3 regions of the Aggregatilinea sp. genome follow, and region 2 is predicted to be linked to each of the others. Evidence: riboswitches for the same ligand, from Rfam matches in the RefSeq annotation. Region 2 holds a riboswitch; each other region holds the start of a gene.
What was found. A riboswitch is a leader RNA that binds a small molecule or an ion and turns the genes downstream of it on or off. The one in region 2 is predicted to bind cobalamin.
Positions count from the first base shown of each region.

Region 1: another riboswitch for cobalamin. It lies ahead of V7116_RS00200 (prenyltransferase/squalene oxidase repeat-containing protein); the one in region 2 lies ahead of V7116_RS12140 (FmdB family zinc ribbon protein).
Region 3: another riboswitch for cobalamin. It lies ahead of V7116_RS24735 (FecCD family ABC transporter permease); the one in region 2 lies ahead of V7116_RS12140 (FmdB family zinc ribbon protein).

Region 1 is NZ_DAISHJ010000001.1:34,498-40,210, reverse strand. It holds gene tdh (L-threonine 3-dehydrogenase) at 1-439, opposite strand, end outside; gene V7116_RS00200 (prenyltransferase/squalene oxidase repeat-containing protein) at 591-1,535, opposite strand; cobalamin riboswitch at 1,685-1,834, opposite strand; gene acpS (holo-ACP synthase) at 1,883-2,266, opposite strand; gene V7116_RS00190 (M16 family metallopeptidase) at 2,266-3,591, opposite strand; gene V7116_RS00185 (M16 family metallopeptidase) at 3,596-4,888, opposite strand; gene V7116_RS00180 (UDP-glucose dehydrogenase family protein) at 5,010-5,713, opposite strand, start outside.
Region 2 is NZ_DAISHJ010000034.1:29,353-35,065, forward strand. It holds gene V7116_RS12125 (response regulator transcription factor) at 1-110, shown strand, start outside; gene V7116_RS12130 (hypothetical protein) at 141-515, shown strand; gene V7116_RS12135 (reductive dehalogenase) at 512-1,897, shown strand; cobalamin riboswitch at 2,046-2,187, shown strand; gene V7116_RS12140 (FmdB family zinc ribbon protein) at 2,259-2,504, shown strand; gene V7116_RS12145 (reductive dehalogenase) at 2,570-3,952, shown strand; gene V7116_RS12150 (dehalogenase) at 3,989-4,273, shown strand; gene V7116_RS12155 (FMN-binding protein) at 4,702-5,713, shown strand, end outside.
Region 3 is NZ_DAISHJ010000178.1:139-5,851, reverse strand. It holds gene V7116_RS24745 (ABC transporter ATP-binding protein) at 1-877, opposite strand, end outside; gene V7116_RS24740 (ABC transporter substrate-binding protein) at 870-2,255, opposite strand; gene V7116_RS24735 (FecCD family ABC transporter permease) at 2,623-3,750, opposite strand; cobalamin riboswitch at 3,907-4,067, opposite strand; gene V7116_RS24730 (dihydrofolate reductase family protein) at 4,241-4,996, shown strand; gene V7116_RS24725 (CBS and ACT domain-containing protein) at 5,175-5,713, shown strand, end outside.

The sequences.
Region 1 (5,713 bases), on a different contig from region 2:
GATCGGGCGGATTTTTCCACGCATTCTGGGCGGGCACAGCGACATATTCGGCAAATCCGCCGTCACGATCCACACCCAGGATTTTCGTGTTTTCGCAGATATACTCGCGTCCGGTTTTGCAATAGAAACATTCGTTACACACGACGTGACTTTCCAGCGAGACGTAATCGCCCACCTTCACGCTCGTCACGTCATCGGCAACCTGCGCGATCTCGCCCGCGATCTCGTGACCGACCACAAACGGCGGCTTGAGGCGGTTCTGCGCCCACTCATCCCACTTATAGATATGAAGGTCCGTCCCACAAATCGACGCGGCACGGACCTTCACCAGTACTTCTCCGGGGCCGATCTCCGGCACAGGCCATTCGGTCAGTTCAAGGCCAGGGGCGCGTTTGGCCTTCACCACGGCCTTCATCATCTTCGGTAGGGTATCCGTCATGTGTATGGCATCCTGTGGCAGCGAAAGCGCTAGATAAACCTCACATGCGGCTGATTCTAGCCCCCATATGCAGCCGCAACAAGTCCAAAAAAGAAAGGGGCATGCGGTCGTCTGCATGCCCCTCGTGTTTAGTGTATGTTCCGAACCGGCGTTATTCCGCTTCGGGCATGGGCGCCCACGCGGTCAGCGTAACGCCTTCCACTGCCGGGATCGCAGCGATCGTCGCCAGAATGTTCGCGTCAGGCATGGCCGTCTGGTAGCCGAACGCGCCTTCTTCCGTCTGCAACGACAGCAGCCAGTCCTGCGGGGTATTCCAGTCGGCCAGATCTTCGCCCGCCGCCAGCAGTGCCTGAACCACGACCGAAGTCGAGTTCACATCGCTGTCGGTGCCGTAGTCGCTCGGGCTCTGGTACGGCCAGCCGCCGTCCTCGTTCTGAATGGCTTCGAAGTAGGCCAGCGCCGCGTCAACCGCGTCCGCCTGATCCGTCAGGGCCAGCGCCTGCACGCAGATCGCGGTCGTGTTGCTATCCGCAGGCTGATCCGGCCCGAAGCCCCAGCCGCCGTCTTCCGTCTGCGCGCTGATAACTGCATCCACCGCGCCTTCAGGAAGCTCGACGCCCGCGTTTTCCAGCGCGGTCAGCGCCAGGCAGTGATCGAACGCGCCGGTTCCGAACAGGCCGCTCTCGTCCTGCAGCGCGAGCAGATCGTTCACCAGATTATGCCCGCCGAACGCCGTGACGTCCTTGCCGCCCGCGATGACCGCATTGGCGACTTTCGCAACCTGCCCGGCAGCCGTGACGTTCCCGGCCTCAACCTGCTGGCCGAGGAAGTAGTACGGATTTGCCATGTCCGGCGATAGCACCGCATTAGGATCTTCACCCGCCGCGACAAACGCGATAATCGCGTCTGCCGTCGTCGTCAGATCGCTTTCCGGCGCGTAGCCGGTCGGGAAGCCGCCATCCGCATTCTGGATCGAATCCAGGTAATCAACCGCCGCCAGCGCGGGATCGGTATCGTCTTGCGCGAACGCAGGGATCGCCAGCGCCAGGATCAGCGCCAGCGCCACAATAGTGCTCAACAGATGAGAACGTTTCATCAGGATCATGCTCCTCGAAATTGAAAAAAGACAACATGCAGGGGAAAGTGAGCCCAATAAAAACAGCGCCTTTCCCGACGGTTAAGAAAGGCGCTGTTCTAGCTCGCTGAGAACAGCATGAATCACCTCCGATCCGCGAGAGATGGGTAATGTATATGGCGGTCCAGGCGGGTAATCTGGCTCTGCGAGGCTGTGAAACTCCTCGCACAACAGTTGCGGGACAGCGCCGGACTTGGACCGGCTTCCCCCATTACGACGAACGCTTCCGGGCGTTCGTCACCTGGACGTTTCATAGTTGTTAGACAATGGCAGGAAGTATAACGCGAGCCGCGGGGGGTTACAATGGTCTACTCCTGCGAAGCGGCTCCATTTCCCACGGCGACCACAAACGCGATGGCATGTTCCGCCGTGTGGCTGAGGCTGATCTGCCACTCGCACAGCCCGAGTTCCTGCGCGAGTTCCGCTGCCGCCGCGTGCAAATGCAGGTGCGGCGCGCCGCGATCGTCAGACGACACTTCGATATCGATCCAACGCACGTCCCCAATGCCGGTTCCCAGCGCCTTCGCTGCCGCTTCTTTCGCGGCGATGCGCGCCGCCAACCGCACGGGAAGATCCTTGCACTGCGCGCGCTCGGCAGGCGTAAAAAACCGCTCGAAGAACCGATCGCCATACCGGTTCATCACGCGCTCGACGCGCTCGACTTCGATCAGGTCCACGCCAATACGCAGCATTACGCCTCCGACTGCGCCTCAGTGGGGGCGCTTTCGGAAAAGTCCGGCAGTTCCGGCCCGGCCAGCGCCAGCGCGTACACGTCCGGGTCCAGGTAACGCTGCGCGGCATCCAGCGCCGCCTCCGGTGTGATCGATACAATCAAATCGGGATAGCGGCGCAGGTAGTCCAGCCCCAATTCGTAGCGCTCCATCGACAGGATCGAGCCAGCCACGCCCTCGTTCGTCTCAAGCTGGAGCGGCAGCCGCCCGATGAAATTCGCCTTCACGTCCGCCAGCTCTGACTCCTGAACCGGCTCGCTGACGATCCGCCGGATCTCGCCGCGAATGGCCTCCAGCGCCCGCTCGACGTTCGCCGGATTCACCCCCGCGATTACGCGCCACGGGCCCGGCCCCATACCGCCATCGAGGCGGCTGTAGCTGTAATAGGCCAGCCCACGCTTTTCACGTACTTCCGCGCCGATGCGTCCGTACATCCCAAACACGCCCAGCACGGCGTTCGCCAGGGTCGCGGCCTGCCACTCGTCGGCGCGGCGCGGTGGTCCCGGCACACCGAGCACCAGATCGATCTGGCTTTTGTCCGGCAACGTGATCGTCTGCGTGCGCGCCGCGTCCAACCCAACACCGTCCGGCGCCAGCGGCATTGCAGGCTGATCGGGATTCTCCCACGCGCCGAACGTCTCCTCGACCAGTGACAGCGCGCGCTCGGCATTCACCGCGCCGACGATCACCACGAGCATTCCACGCGGGCCGTAATGGGTGCGGTGAAACGCGGACATCTGGTCACGCGTGATGGCCGCCACCGTCGCCAACCGCCCTTCGGGCTGGCGGCTATAAGGATGCCCTGCGGGATACGCCAGTTCGCGGAAAGTCCTTGCGGCCATATACCGCGTGTCCTTTTCACGGATCTTCAGTCCGGTGATGATTTCACCGCGCAGCCGCTCCACCTGCCCCGTGGGAAAAGCCGGATGTCGCAGGGCGTCTCCCACAAGATCGAACAGCATCGGCAGATCTTCGGCCAGTCCCTTGCCGGAGAACCCGACCGTATGCAGCCCGCCGCTGATCGACAGACTCGCGCCGTTGCTCTCCAGCAACTCGTGAATGGCCGCAAAGTCGCGCGTCTCCGTGCCGCGCAGCAGCGCGGACGCCGTGATAGCGGCGAGTCCGTGCGCATCAGGCGGATCGAACGCCGCGCCTGCATCCAGCGACCCGGCCAGCACGACCGAACGCGCGTTGAAGTTCTCGCGCACCAGCACCACAATGCCGTTGGACAGCTCACGCCGGATAATATCATCCGGCCCCGGCAGGGATTCAACAGGTAATGTCATTGCGTCAGCCTTCCTGCCCGCTGTTCGTGGGGATAAACCAGCCGACCGTTCGCTGCGAGCGGCGGAAATACCGGCGTGAGGCGTCCTGTACATCGTCCAGGGTCACTGCATCGAGGTGATCCAGGTAGTGTAGATACCACTCGTAGCCGGAAAAATTCTCAGAGAACGCCAACCAGAACGCCTGCCCGGTGACGCCTTCCGTGCCATACGCAAACAGCGCTTTCGCCTGCTTTTTCGCCCGGTCCAGTTCGGCCTGCGTCAGATCGCCTGCCACCAGCCGGTCGATTTCGGCATCCAGCGCGGCCTGCACTTCCTCGATCTGGCGACCATCACGCACGGTCAAGATGACGCTGAACAGGTAGGGATCGATCGACGGGTACAGTCCGCCGCCCACCGATGCCGCCAGTTCCGTCTCGACGAGCGCGCGATATAAGCGCGAAGTCTTGTTGCCAATACCATCACCCCCCGGTGCGCTCGCGCCCGCCAGGATGCTGTCTACCAGAGCCAGCTTGAACCAATCGGGATCGGTCGCTGCGGGCGCGCGGTACGCGGTGAAGATCGTCGCCGCGCTGCCTTCGCGCTCCACGCGCACGCTGCGTTCGCCTTGCTGCGGCGGCTCCGGGCGGTTGAACAGCGGCGGCGCGGCGCCTACCGGAATCGAGCCGTACAGCGCCTTGATCTGCGCCAGCATCTCGGCGCTGTCGAAGTCGCCCACGGCAACGGCGATGGCATTATTCGGTGCGTAAAAGGTCCGGTAGTGGGTATACAGATCGTCGCGGGTCATGGTATGCAAATCGGCCATGTCCCCGATGATCTGGTGGTGGTACGGGTGCACGCGGAAGGCCGTCGCACGCACCGCTTCCGACAGCCAGAAGCCCGGCGAGTTCTCCGATCCCTGGCGTTCGGAGATGATCACCGTTCGCTCGGATTCCACTTCGTCGGGATCGAACGCGGCATTCTGCATCCGGTCGGCTTCGGCTTCCAGCGCCAGCGCGATCCGGCTGGCAGGCATCGTTTCAAAGTAGGCGGTGTAGTCATACGAGGTCTGCGCGTTCCAGATGCCGCCCTCGCGGTCCACGGCCTTATCCAGCACGCCCGCGGGATACTTTGGCGTGCCCTTGAACATCATGTGCTCGACCCAGTGGGAGATGCCGGTGTGCCCGGTCGGCTCGTTGCGGCTGCCAACGCGGTATAGGACCCACCAGCTGATGACCGGCGCGGTGTGCACCTCTTTGAGCAAAATGGTAAGGCCGTTGTCGAGTATGTGCCGGGTTACGCCGTGCCCCTCACCTGGCATTCCAAGTCCTTCCACTACAGCGCCGACCGTCTTGTGCCCTAAGTTTAGCAGGGATGCCGATCCGTGGCATCCCTGCGTAAAATGACCATGTATGCCCCCGTCTGCCGGGGATTCAGGCTTTTTAGCCGTTATAGCCGCGCCCGATGCCGCGATAGGTGAAGCCCACGCTGCGCATCTCGGCAGGCTCGTACAGGTTGCGCGCGTCGATCATCACCGGCGTGGTCATCGCCTCTTTCACGGCCTTCATATCAAGGTGCTTGAACTCGTTCCAGGGCGTCATCACGATCAGCGCATCTGCGCCGCGCGCCAGCACATACGGGTCCTCGCACATCTCGATGAACGGCATGATGCGCTTGGCGACATCCATCGCCACCGGATCGTACCCACGCACAACCGCGCCCTGCGCGTGAAGCTGCTCCGCAATCGTGATCGACGGCGCATCGCGCATGTCGTCGGTGTTCTGCTTGAACGCCAACCCCAGCAGTGCCACCGTGCGCCCTTCCAGGCCATCCAGCAGCGTATCGACCTTGGTCAGCACGTGATGCCGCTGGAACGCGTTAATGTCCATCACGGCCTGCAGCAACTGCGGATGACGCCCATGCACCTGCGCCATGTGCGCCAGGGCCTTGACGTCCTTCGGGAAGCACGAACCGCCATACCCTACCCCGGCTTCGAGGAAGTGATGCCCGATGCGCTTGTCATAGCCCATGCCGCGCGCCACTTCTTTCACGTCCGCGCCCAGCGCCTCGCAGATGTTAGACATCTCGTTGATGAAGCTAATGCGCGTCGCCAGGAACGCATTCGAGGCGTACTTGATCATCTCCG
Region 2 (5,713 bases):
CCAAGACGGTCGATACGTATCGCCAGCGGGCGATGGAGAAGCTCGGCCTGGAAACGCGCGCCGACATCGTGCAGTACGCGCTCAAAAAACGCATGCTCGATGCAGACTAAACCTTTCGGGACAGACCGCGAGTGACTTCAATGCCTCCTTCCCCTCAGGATCGCCCATCCGAACCCACCGACTACGTGCTGAAGGTCGAACGCGCGCCGCTGTACATATGGCTGGCGCGTCTGACCTGGGCGATCATCGTGCTCGTGCTGCTGGAATTTGACATCACAAGCTGGCAGGAGCGAGAGCCGCACGCTGCGATCCTGGCGACGGCGCTGCTGACGGTGCTGGTGCTGGCCGGGATCATCGTGGAGGTGGTTCGCCATGTCGAAGCACGCTCGCCCTACCGCCAATCCGCGCCGCTGCCCGACGATGAGCCTGTGGCCGAGATCGTCGAGCCGTTCGCCGTGGAGCCGGATCTGTCCTATTCACCGCACGCTCACAGCCATATCGAGGACGCCTCATGAGCGATGAATTGAAGATCAGCCGCCGTGATTTTTTGAAAAATCTGGGCATGGCCGGGGTCGCGGCGACTGCCGCCGGGTCTACGGGCCTCACGCTGGCCGGAGAAGTCTTCGGCAGCACAACGTCCGGCGGGGTGTACCGCCGCCCGTGGTGGGTGCGCGAAGTGGATGAGCCGACGACGGGCATCCGTTGGGAGCAGATCAAGCGCGTGGATGCCTCGCGCGATACGCTGTTCGGCAACGTGTTGGGCCGCTTCGCCACGCCGGAAGAAAACCAGCGGCTGCTCCAGGTGCGCGAGGACTTGCTGTTGGAACGCCTGAACTCGGAAGAACCGGGCTACACGCTGAAGGATCAGGCGCTCGAAAACGCCATGCGGCAGTCGCGCGGGATAATCCCGCGCAGTTTCCTCGGCGCGCAGTGGGCCATGACGCCGGAACAGCGCGGGGTCGCGCGGTGGGAAGGCTCGCCGGAGGACGCCGCGCACATCATCAAGGTGGCGCTGCGGCAGATGGGCGCGGCCAGCGTCGGGATCGTGCACCTGGACGAGCGCACGCGCAAGCTGATTTACGCGGTCGATACCGACGGCAAGCGCATCGAGTTCGAGGACGTCGAGCAGGCGTACGAGACCGAGGACAAGCGCGTGATCCCCAACCGCGCCGAGTGGGTGATCGTGTACACGGTGCAGATGTCGGAAGACGCGCTGCGCCGCGCGCCGACCAAGATCGCGGAGTTCGGCACGCAGACCAGCTACCAGCGCGGGCTGCTGGTTCAGAATGGGCTGCAAGAGTTTTTGCGCGGCCTGGGCTATCAGGGCCTGGGCGAGCAGACGTTGAACGGCCTGGGCATCGCTCCGGCGCTGGCGGTGATGGCCGGGCTGGGCGAGCTGTCGCGCCAGAACCGCGTGATCACGCCGGAATATGGCCCGATGGTGCGCGTCTTCAAGCTGGTCACCGATCTGCCGCTGGCGGCGGACCGGCCCATTGACGCGGGCATCACACGCTTCTGCAAGACGTGCAAGAAGTGCGCCGAAGCCTGCCCGCCCAGCGCGCTCAGCTTCGACACGGAGCCGGGCTGGGAGCCGGTGGGCGAGTGGAGCAACCCAGGGCATCAGGCGTGGTTCGAAAACTCGCTGCGCTGCCGCCGCTTCTGGTACGAAGAAGCCGGGACCAACTGCGGCATTTGTTTCGCCGTGTGCCCGTTCACCAAGCAGGGCAAGAGCTTTATGCACCAGTTCGTGCATATGCAGATCGCAACTGCCCCCGTCATCAATTCCCTGACGCGCAGCATGGACGACGCCTTCGGCTACGGTGTCCGCAAAGACCCGACCGAGTGGTGGAATCTCGACCTGCCCGAATACGGCATCGACACGACGAAAGGGAAATAAGCGCCCCGCTGTCATCTTTTTGCGCACGCGCCTGTCAGCAAATTCCCGACAGGCGCGTGCGCAATCAAGGGCGTTTTCCTGACACACGTTCTTCCCCCTCCTGACAGACAAGCCCGGCCCCTTTTTGCATAATTATTTCATCAGCAGTAAATGACGCTGCGATAACGGTTAGGTGAAGGGTATCGCGCGTCAGGGGGAAAACCGGTGCAAGGCCGGTGCTGGGCCGCAACTGTAAGATCGGGCGTTTTGCCCGGTCGAGCCAGAATACCCGCTGCAACGTCTTATCTCTACGAGCCTAGAGAGCTGGGTTATTCCGAACAGGAATAAACCGGCTCTTTTTCGTTTTGGAGGAAGGGAACCCATGGCAACGTATTCGTACCGCTGCCGCGACTGCCAAACCCTATTCCAGGTTCAGAAGCCAATGGCCGAGATCGACGCGGAAACATTGTGCCCCGCCTGCGGTGCAGCCGAGACGCAGCGGTTGATTTCGGCAGTAGCGGTGTTCTCGTCGAGCGCCGATGGTCAGCGTCGCGCCCTGGCTGGCGCGCCGAGCTGCGGCAGTTGCGGGATGGCTGCAACGGGCTGCACGAGCTGCGGCCCGCACTAATCGTCCGGTAATTCCGATCGGCTAAATAGTCTTTATCCGTTCAATGTCGCTGAAGGAGATTCAATATGCCGTTCAATCTTAACCGCCGCGAGTTTTTGAGGGACATGGGGCTGCTCGGCCTGGGCGCTACCACGGCCAGCCTGGGGCCGATTGCTGCCTTCGGTGAAGACTGGGGCGATAAGGCAACCATCAATTCACGCCCGTTTTACGTGAAGGAAGTGGATACCCCCACGGTCGAGATCGACTGGGCCGCCATCTACCGCTTCAACGAGCGCGACACCGTGCGTCGCGGTCTGGCGAAGTACGTTGGTGAGGACGAGGCCACACGCATCACAGGGATGCGCGAGAGCAATCAGAACAAGTTCGCGCTCGAAGGTCGCCCCGGTTATTCGATCCGCGACATCGCCATGTACGCTGCGTCGGGGATTGGTGCGACCCAGTCGTTCCTGCCGCCGGATAACATCAGCACGCCGGAAGATCGTGGCGTGCCGCGTTGGGAAGGCACGCCGGAAGAGAACTCCGAGATGATCCGCTCGGCCCTGCGCGCGTTCGGCGCGGCGACCGTCGGCTTCGTGGAGTTGGAAGAAGAGACCACCAAGAAGCTCATCTACTCGATTGACCCTGACGGCAAGGAACTGGTGTTCAAGGAGCAGGACCAGCCGGAAGAAGACGAGACCACCCGCGTCATCCCCAACAAGTGCCGCTACGTCATTGTGTGGACCGTGCAGATGTCTGCCGAGCAGCTTCAGCGCGCTCCCACGCCGCTGGGCGCCGCGACCACCAGCCTGGCCTACTCGCAGAACCGCGCCATCCAGAGCCGCCTGCAGGGCTTCCTGCGCAGCATCGGCTACCTGGGCCTGGGCGAAAACGAAACCAACGCGCTCGGTATCGCGCCCGCGTTCGGCGTTATGGCTGGCCTGGGCGAACTGTCGCGCCTGAACCGTCTCGTCACGCCGGAATACGGTCCGATGGTCCGCGTCTTCAAGATGGTCACCGACCTGCCCGTCGCGCCGACCAAGCCGATCAACGCCGGGATCATGAACTTCTGCAAGACCTGCAAGACCTGCGCGACCTACTGCCCGTCCGGCTCGCTGAGCCTCGAATCCGAACCGTCCTACGAGACGCAGGGCGGCTGGAACCGTGGCGGCGTGAAGACCTGGTACGAAAATTCGGTTACCTGCCGTACGTACTGGGGTGAAGTGGGCACGAACTGCGGTATCTGCTTCTCGGTCTGCCCGTTCGCGGTCAAGAACAAGGCGCTCATCCACTCGATGGTCAAGGGCGTTATCGGCACCACCCCGATCTTCGACAGCGCGCTGGCCAGCATGAGCCGCACCGCGTACATCAGCGAAGACCTCGGCCAACCGCAGAAGGACTGCGAAGAGTGGTGGAAGCTCGACTACTCCGAGCTGGGCTACGACACGACCATGGGCCACCAGGACGCATAGCGCGCGGCGCTGCGGATAAGAAAGGATAACCGACCAATGTTGTGGTTAATTCTGGGTATTCTGATCGGCGCGGGGTTCATCTTCCTCGCTCATCGTTCCGAATTTAAGCTGGCGTGGTACGATTACATCATCCTCGCCGTGTCCATCGTGTTCCTGCTGCTGGCGATCGCGAACTTCAGCGGCTCCCGCGCGGAACTCGAATACAAGGCCGCGAACATCCTGCTGCTGTCGTTCGGTGTGCCTGGCCTCATCCTGATGGCGGTGGTGGGTGTACGCGCGTGGCGCAGCTACCAGACGCTGACGGCGAAGAGCGCCAAGTAAGCGACTGACGCCTTATCTGCCGGGCGGCGCGCAAGTGCTGCCCGGCTCAGAGCGTGTCCGGAAACCCTCATCCCCCGGCCCCTTCTCCCTCAGGGAGAAGGGGAGCAGAACAGCAGAAGGTGCTTGCCGCGAGTCACGAAAAGGGGAGTAAAGCCGCTTTCCATACACGCTCTCAGTTACCTTCCCCGCGCCGTTCGCTTTGAGCGGGACAGCGGGGCCGTTGTTTCATAGAGTGTGTCCGGAAACCCTCATCCCCCGGCCCCTTCTCCCTCAAGGAGAAGGGGAGCAAGACAGCGGAAGGCGCTGGCGGTGAGTAACGCGACGGGGTATAAAGCCGCTTTTCATACACGCTCTTAACTCACCTGACCGATTTTACGGCTGCGAGCCGCCAACCGGGCCGCAGCGGCAGCCACAACATCGAAGCAGCCATGGCAACAGCACGAACGCTTCCCGTTCAAAATGCCCTACAACTCCAACGCGCGCGCCAGCGCCGCCGCCAAACCATTGTCACGGCCATCGCGCTGGCGATCATCATCGCGGCGTGGCTGATTGGCTATGCCAACACCGGCAGCAGCGACGCGGGTCCATACGTGAAGAACGTCCTGCCCGGCGCAGACCGGATCGAGACGCGCCGCGACCTGTACGTCGGCTACCAGGGCGACACCCTGGTCGGCTACGCGCAGGTCGGCACGGCGAGCGGCTATGGCGGGCCGGTGGAGGTGCTGGTCGGCATCGATCCCGATGGCAACATCACCGGCGCGCAGATCGTCGGCCACAAGGAGACGCCGGGCTTCTTCCGCCTGATTGGGCGCGAGAATTTCCTGGCGCAGTTCGTCGGCTTGAGCTACAAAGACCCAATGCAGCTCGGCGACGACATCGACCGCGTGAGCGGCGCGACCTTCAGCGCCGAAGGCGTCGCGCGCAGCATCCGCGAGGCGGTGCGCGATCTGTCGACCAGCGAACTGAATGCCTCCGTGCCTGCCGAGCACCGCTCGATCAAGTTCGGCATCCCGGAAGCGACGCTGATCGCGCTGTTCGTGGTCAGCTATTTCCTGCACAAGACGCGCCGCAAAAACGTGAAACATTATGGACGCTGGGCCGTGATGCTGACCGGGATCGTGGTGCTGGGATTCCTGTACAATAAGCCGTTCACGCTGTCCAACGTGATCTCGCTGTTGGCAGGGTTCTGGCCGGACTGGCAGGATAACCTCTACTGGTTCCTGCTGTTGGGCGGCATTTTCTCGGTGACCTTCATTCAGGGTAAGAACCCGTACTGCTCGTGGTTCTGCCCGTTCGGCGGTGTGCAGGAGATTCTCGGCTCGTTCACTGGGGCGAAGGTGTACCGTCCGCGCTCGATGTACACGAAGCTTCAATGGGCGCAGCGCGTACTGGCGTTTGGCGCGATTGTCGCGGGGCTGGCGCTGCGTATGCCGGGTGCGG
Region 3 (5,713 bases), on a different contig from region 2:
TCCCGGCAAGCGCGTGCGACGGGTGCGGCGCGGCATCCGCGCTGCCGGTGATCGCCAGCCGCAGGAAGCCCGTGATCGGGTCGTGGTAGGGCTGCACGTCCACGCAGTACACCTCGGCCAGCAGATCCGGTGCCAGGACGGCTTCGGGCGTGCCCTCGGCCAGCACCGTGCCGTGATGCAGCATCACCAGCCGGTCGCAGTAGCGCGCGGCCATTTCCAGGTCGTGCACGGCCACCGCCGCGCCGAGCCGGTCCTGCGCGACGAGGCGGCGCAGCAGGTCCAGCACGCCCAACTGGTGCTGCACGTCGAGGTTAGCGGTCGGCTCGTCCAGCAGCAGCACGCGCGGCTGCTGCGCCAACGCCCGCGCGATCAGCACGCGCTGGCGCTCACCGCCGCTCAGCGTATTGATCAGCCGCGCGGACAGGTGCGCGGTGTCGGTGCGTTCGAGCGCGAACTGCACGATTTCCCGGTCACGCCCGGTTTCGATCTCGAAGCGGCCCAGGTGCGGGCTGCGGCCCATCATCACGATCTGCTCGACGGTGAACGCAAAATCCAGCGCCGTAATCTGCGGCACGTGCGCCACGATACGCGCGATCTGCCGCGTGGAATAGCGGCGCAGCGGCTGGCCGAGCAGCGTCACCTCGCCGCCGACATCCGTCCACAGCCCGCCGATGGCCTTCAGCAGCGTCGATTTGCCCGCGCCGTTCGGCCCGACCAGTCCGACCAGTTCCCCCGCCGCCACGGAAAACGACACGCTTTGCAGCAGCGTATTCTCATCGCGCCGCACCGTGATCGCGTCCGCACGCAGCAGCGCGGCATCGCTCGAATGGCCGTTGGAATGCCCGTTCTTGGGGCGGGCGGAGTTGAGCTTAATCATGGGCCGGTTCCTCGGTGGCAATCATCGGAAGGTCGGGAAATGCCTGCGGATACAGGGCGTACGCCACATCTTCGACGCCCTGAGCAATGTACTGGCTGACGTTGGTCATGTGCGCGGCGTTGATGGCATATACGCGGCCCTCCTGCACGGCGCGCAGCGTGCCCAGTGCCGGGTCGGACGTGAACCACCCGAGTGGATCGTCTTTCCCGCTGAACCACCCGCTCACCAGCACCACGTCGGGATCGGTGCTCAGCACGAATTCGGGATCGACCAGCGGGTACGCCTCCAGCCCGGCTTCGGCCACGACGTTCACGCCGCCCGCCAGATTGATGATCTCGTCCACAGTGCTGCCGGGGCCGTACGTGATCCCGCCCGGCTCGTAATAGAGCACGCGCACCGGGTCTTCGCCCGCCACCGCATCCTGCACCGCCTCCAGCCGCGCGTCCATCTCCGCGATCAGGGCGTCGGCGCGTGTTTCCTCGCCGGTCACTTCACCCAGCAGGCGGATGTTGGCGCGGATCTCGTCCACGCTGTTGAACTCGGACAGGGCAAAGACCGGGACCTGCGCGTCTTCGAGCTGTTCGAGCGCGGCGGGGTTGCTGTAACTCGCCATCACGACCAGATCCGCGTCCAGGCTGATCAGCAGCTCCGGGTCGCCGGACAGATCGGTGTGCTCGATGCCGTCCAGCCGGTCGCTGATGTTGCTGATCGCCGGATCGTCCGCGAAGTACGACACGCCCAGCAGCCGGTCCGGCCCGACGAGATCGAGCAGGATCTCGTCCGAGCCGAGCGTCACGGACGCGATGTGCTGCGGCGGCGTATCGAGCGTCATCTCATGGTCCATGCCATCGACCACCGTGCGCGGAAAGGCCGCCTCGGCCCCGCAAATCGACTCGAACGACAGCGCAGGCGGCGGCGCGGCGCTGGTATCGCTGGTGTTGCGCCACCACCAGCCCTCGACATCGCCCTGCTGCACCGCATACGCCGACGCCCCGGCGATGCTGAACTGCCACGTCCCCGCGTCGCTCAGGTGGAAATAGGACCAGTAGGTGCACGGACCGTCGCCTTCGCACTGGCAAAAGCACGAGTCGCCGGGCGGGGTGCAGCCCACACCGTCCAGACGGCAGACCGTCGCGCCCATCGAGCTTTGCTCGGCCAGCGTATCCAGCCCGGTCGCTTCCAGCGCGTCGAGGCCGGTAGGCGCGTTGCCGTCGAGCGTCACACAGAACGTCTGGACGCTGCCGTCCTCGCCCTGTACGATGACGCCCGCCTGGATGGTGGGATCGTCGCCCTGCGCGCGGGCGATCCCGCTCCCCAGCAGCGCCCCGGCGATCAGCGCCACGCCCAATACGGCGGAAAATAGTTGGCGGACGGTCATCCTTAAAACTCCTTGTAAGCGATCAGGCTTGAGCAGTTGGCGATTCACCAGGCGCGCTCTTCAGGTAACACTTGCACGATGCGTAGGAGCAATTCGTGAACTGCCCCTACCGGGCGGGTTGATGCGGTTTGGTAAATAACTCGTCCGCACCGCGACCTCACCCCCGGCCCCTCTCCAATCAAGTTGGAGAGAGGAGACAAGCACGGCCCCATAGTCCGTAGGGGCGGGGCTTGCTCCACCCGGCTCTCGCCGGTTGCCGCCCCGCTCGTCATGCCGTCGGCGGGTAGGGTTCGTAGGGGCAATTCATGAATTGCCCCTACCGGGCGGGTTAAAAACCCGCCCCAACAGGCTCGCCGCAAACGTCGCTCTACAACATGGCGATGCGGCGGCGGTTGCGCCACAGCAAAAACACGAAAAACGGCCCGCCGACCAGCGCAGTGACCGTCCCGACCGGCAGCGTCTCCGGCGCGATGATCGAGCGCGCGAGCGCGTCCGCAAACACCAGAAATGCCGCGCCGCCGATCAAACTCGCAGGCAGAAGCACGCGGTGATCGGGGCCGATGATCAGGCGCAGGATGTGCGGCACGACCAGCCCCACGAACGCGATGGTGCCCGCCACGCTCACGGCGGACGCGGTCAGCAGGCTGCTGAGCGCCAGCAGGATCAGGCGCACGCGCGACACGTTGACGCCCAATGACTGCGCGCTTTCCTCCCCGATGGTCAGCAAGTTCAACTCGCGGCTGTACAGCAGCAGCAGCACCGCCGAGATCAGGATCGGCCACACAGCGATACGGAAATATGCCCAGCCGCGCCCTTCCAGGCTGCCCACCACCCACGACAGCACCGATCGCGCTGCGCCCGCATCCGATGTGCGCAGCAGCAGCACGGACGTCAGCGCACCCAGCACGGAATTGAGCGCGACCCCGGCCAGCAGCAGCGCCGCCAGATTGGTGCGTCCCTGCTGGAGCGACAGCCCATAGACCAGCAGCGCGGCCAGCCACGCCCCGACGAAGGCGGCCAGCGGCACGCGCCACAGCGCGTTCGATAGGGGGCCGCTCGTCAGAAGCCACAGATCTCCGGCGGCGGCCTGCGTCATGACCAGCACCACGCTGAACGACGCGCCCGCGCTGATCCCGATGATGCCGGGGTCCGCCAGCGGATTGCGGAACAGGCCCTGCATCACCGCGCCCGCGCAGGCCAGCGCCGCGCCGACCAGCGCCGCTACCATCAGCCCCGGCAGGCGCACGACGGTCACGATGCGATACGTGGCCGAGCCTGCGTCAAGGCTGTGATGCAGCCCGACGTATTGCAGCAGGGACTCCGCAACGTCACGGTAAGGGATCGAGGTCGAGCCGACCGACGCGGCGTACACCATCGCCGCCAGCAGCAGGAGCAGCAGCGCGCCGCAAATCAGGAGCAGGCGGGGCAAAATGCCCATCCCCGCCAATAAAAAGGCTGCGCGTGGACGTTCGGCAGCGTTGAGGGAAGAAGCCACGGTCGATCTCGTTTCACACGGCCAAACAGAGTCAGGGTGCTTCGCCTGGGAGGGATCGAAAAACCCGGCCATGTGGACCGGGTTGGAACGCCTGTACCGGGGAACCGGTGGAGCGACAGCTCCGGAGTAGCTCCAACCCCTCACCGCGAAGGTCGAAACTCGGATTCCTCTGTGGCGGGCGACCGGGCTTGAGGGCGCGTTGTTCACCCTGTTACCGTTGCGGGTCAGCGCAGGACTTGCACCTGCTTCGCCATCGCGGAGTTTCACCGCGACGCTTTGCCATCCGGGGCATAAGCGCCACATAGGAAGACGATATGCCCTTACAATAGCGCCACACGCGCAAACATGCAAACAACCGTCCGTTTCGCTCCTCGCGCCCCGACCGTTCCGCCGCTCTCGATTTCAAACCCATTTGAGGGAAAACTCTCCATTAGAACACCAGGGGTGTATGATCGAAGATGTACAGGTGCTCTAACGCGGAGGAACGAACGTGACAAAACCAAAAGTGGTGGTCGTGCAGGCGGCATCAGTCGATGGCCGGTTAACCCTTTCCCCCGATACCCTGCTGATGGCCGCGATGGATCGCTGGGTGGCGGTCGCGGGCGCAAGCGAAGTGTTCCTTAACACGCTGAAACAGACTTACCAGCCCCAGGCACAGCTTGAGGGCAGCGGATCGTTCATGTTGGAGAGTATGACGCCCGACCCGCTGCCGCCCGCCGACGGCGATCTCGCCGCGCTCTACGACGACTTCCTGCCCGCCGAGATCGTGAACCAGCCGGGGCGGCGCTGGTTTACGGTGGTGGACAGCCGGGGACGTATCCGCTGGATGTACAAAGAGATGCCCGGCGAAGACGGGACGGTCTGGTATGCGCTGCTGCTCGTCTCGCGCCAGACGCCGCCTTCCTACCTCGCCTACCTGCGCCGCGAGACAATCCCGTACCTCGTCGTGGGCGAGGATCGGGTCGATCTGGCCTGCGCGCTGGATAAGCTCAACACGCTGCTCGGCGTCACGACGGTGATGTCAACGGCGGGCGGCACGCTGAACGGGGCGCTGCTGCGCGCCGGGCTGATCGACGAGGTGAACATCGACTTCTTCCCCGGCCTGATCGGGGGCCGCGCGACGTCCAGCCTGTTCGATTCGACCGAGCTGGGGCCGGACGACATCCCCACCCGCCTCAACCTGATCTCGGCGGAGGCCCAGCCGGACGGGCACGTCTGGCTGCGCTACGAGGTCGCGCCGCGCTGACGGTCGAGACGCGCGCCAACGAGGGAAGCCGCAGGGCCGGGAACGTTCCGGCCCTGCGTGCGTTTGGCGGGTCGGCGGCCCGTATTGGAGTGCGCCGCAAAAAGCCAGATCGCGTATACTTAATGAGTAGGAACTTAAAGTTTATTTTCACTCACTGATCCCGTGGAGATAGAACCGCATGTTAGTCAAAGACCGTATGTCCGTGAATCCTATCACCGCGCTGCCGGAGACGACGCACAAACAGGCCGTCGAGCTGATGCGCGAGAATCAAATCACTCACCTGCCGATTGTCGATAAGAGTGGACGGCTGGTCGGCATCGTCGTCGAGGAAGATCTGTTCCACGCACAGCCAACGCCCGCCACCACGCTCAGCATCTATGAGATTCACAGCCTGCTGTCGCGTTTGCAGCTCAAGGAAATCATGCGCCACCCGGTGCACACCGTCGTGCCGGACTGCCCGCTCGAAGAAGCGGCGCGCATGATGATCGAAGAAAACGTGGGCTGCCTGCCGGTGGTCGATAAAGACGCAATCATCGGGATCATCACCGACACCGATATTTACCAGACCTTCGTGGGGCTGTTGGGCAGCGGGCGCGAAGGTGCGCGCTTCACGCTGCTCGTCGCGGACCAACCGGGCAGCCTGGCGAAAGTGGCGAAGATCGTGGCCGATATGGGCGGCAACATCATCAGCGTCGTCACGTGGCAGAACCGCTTTGA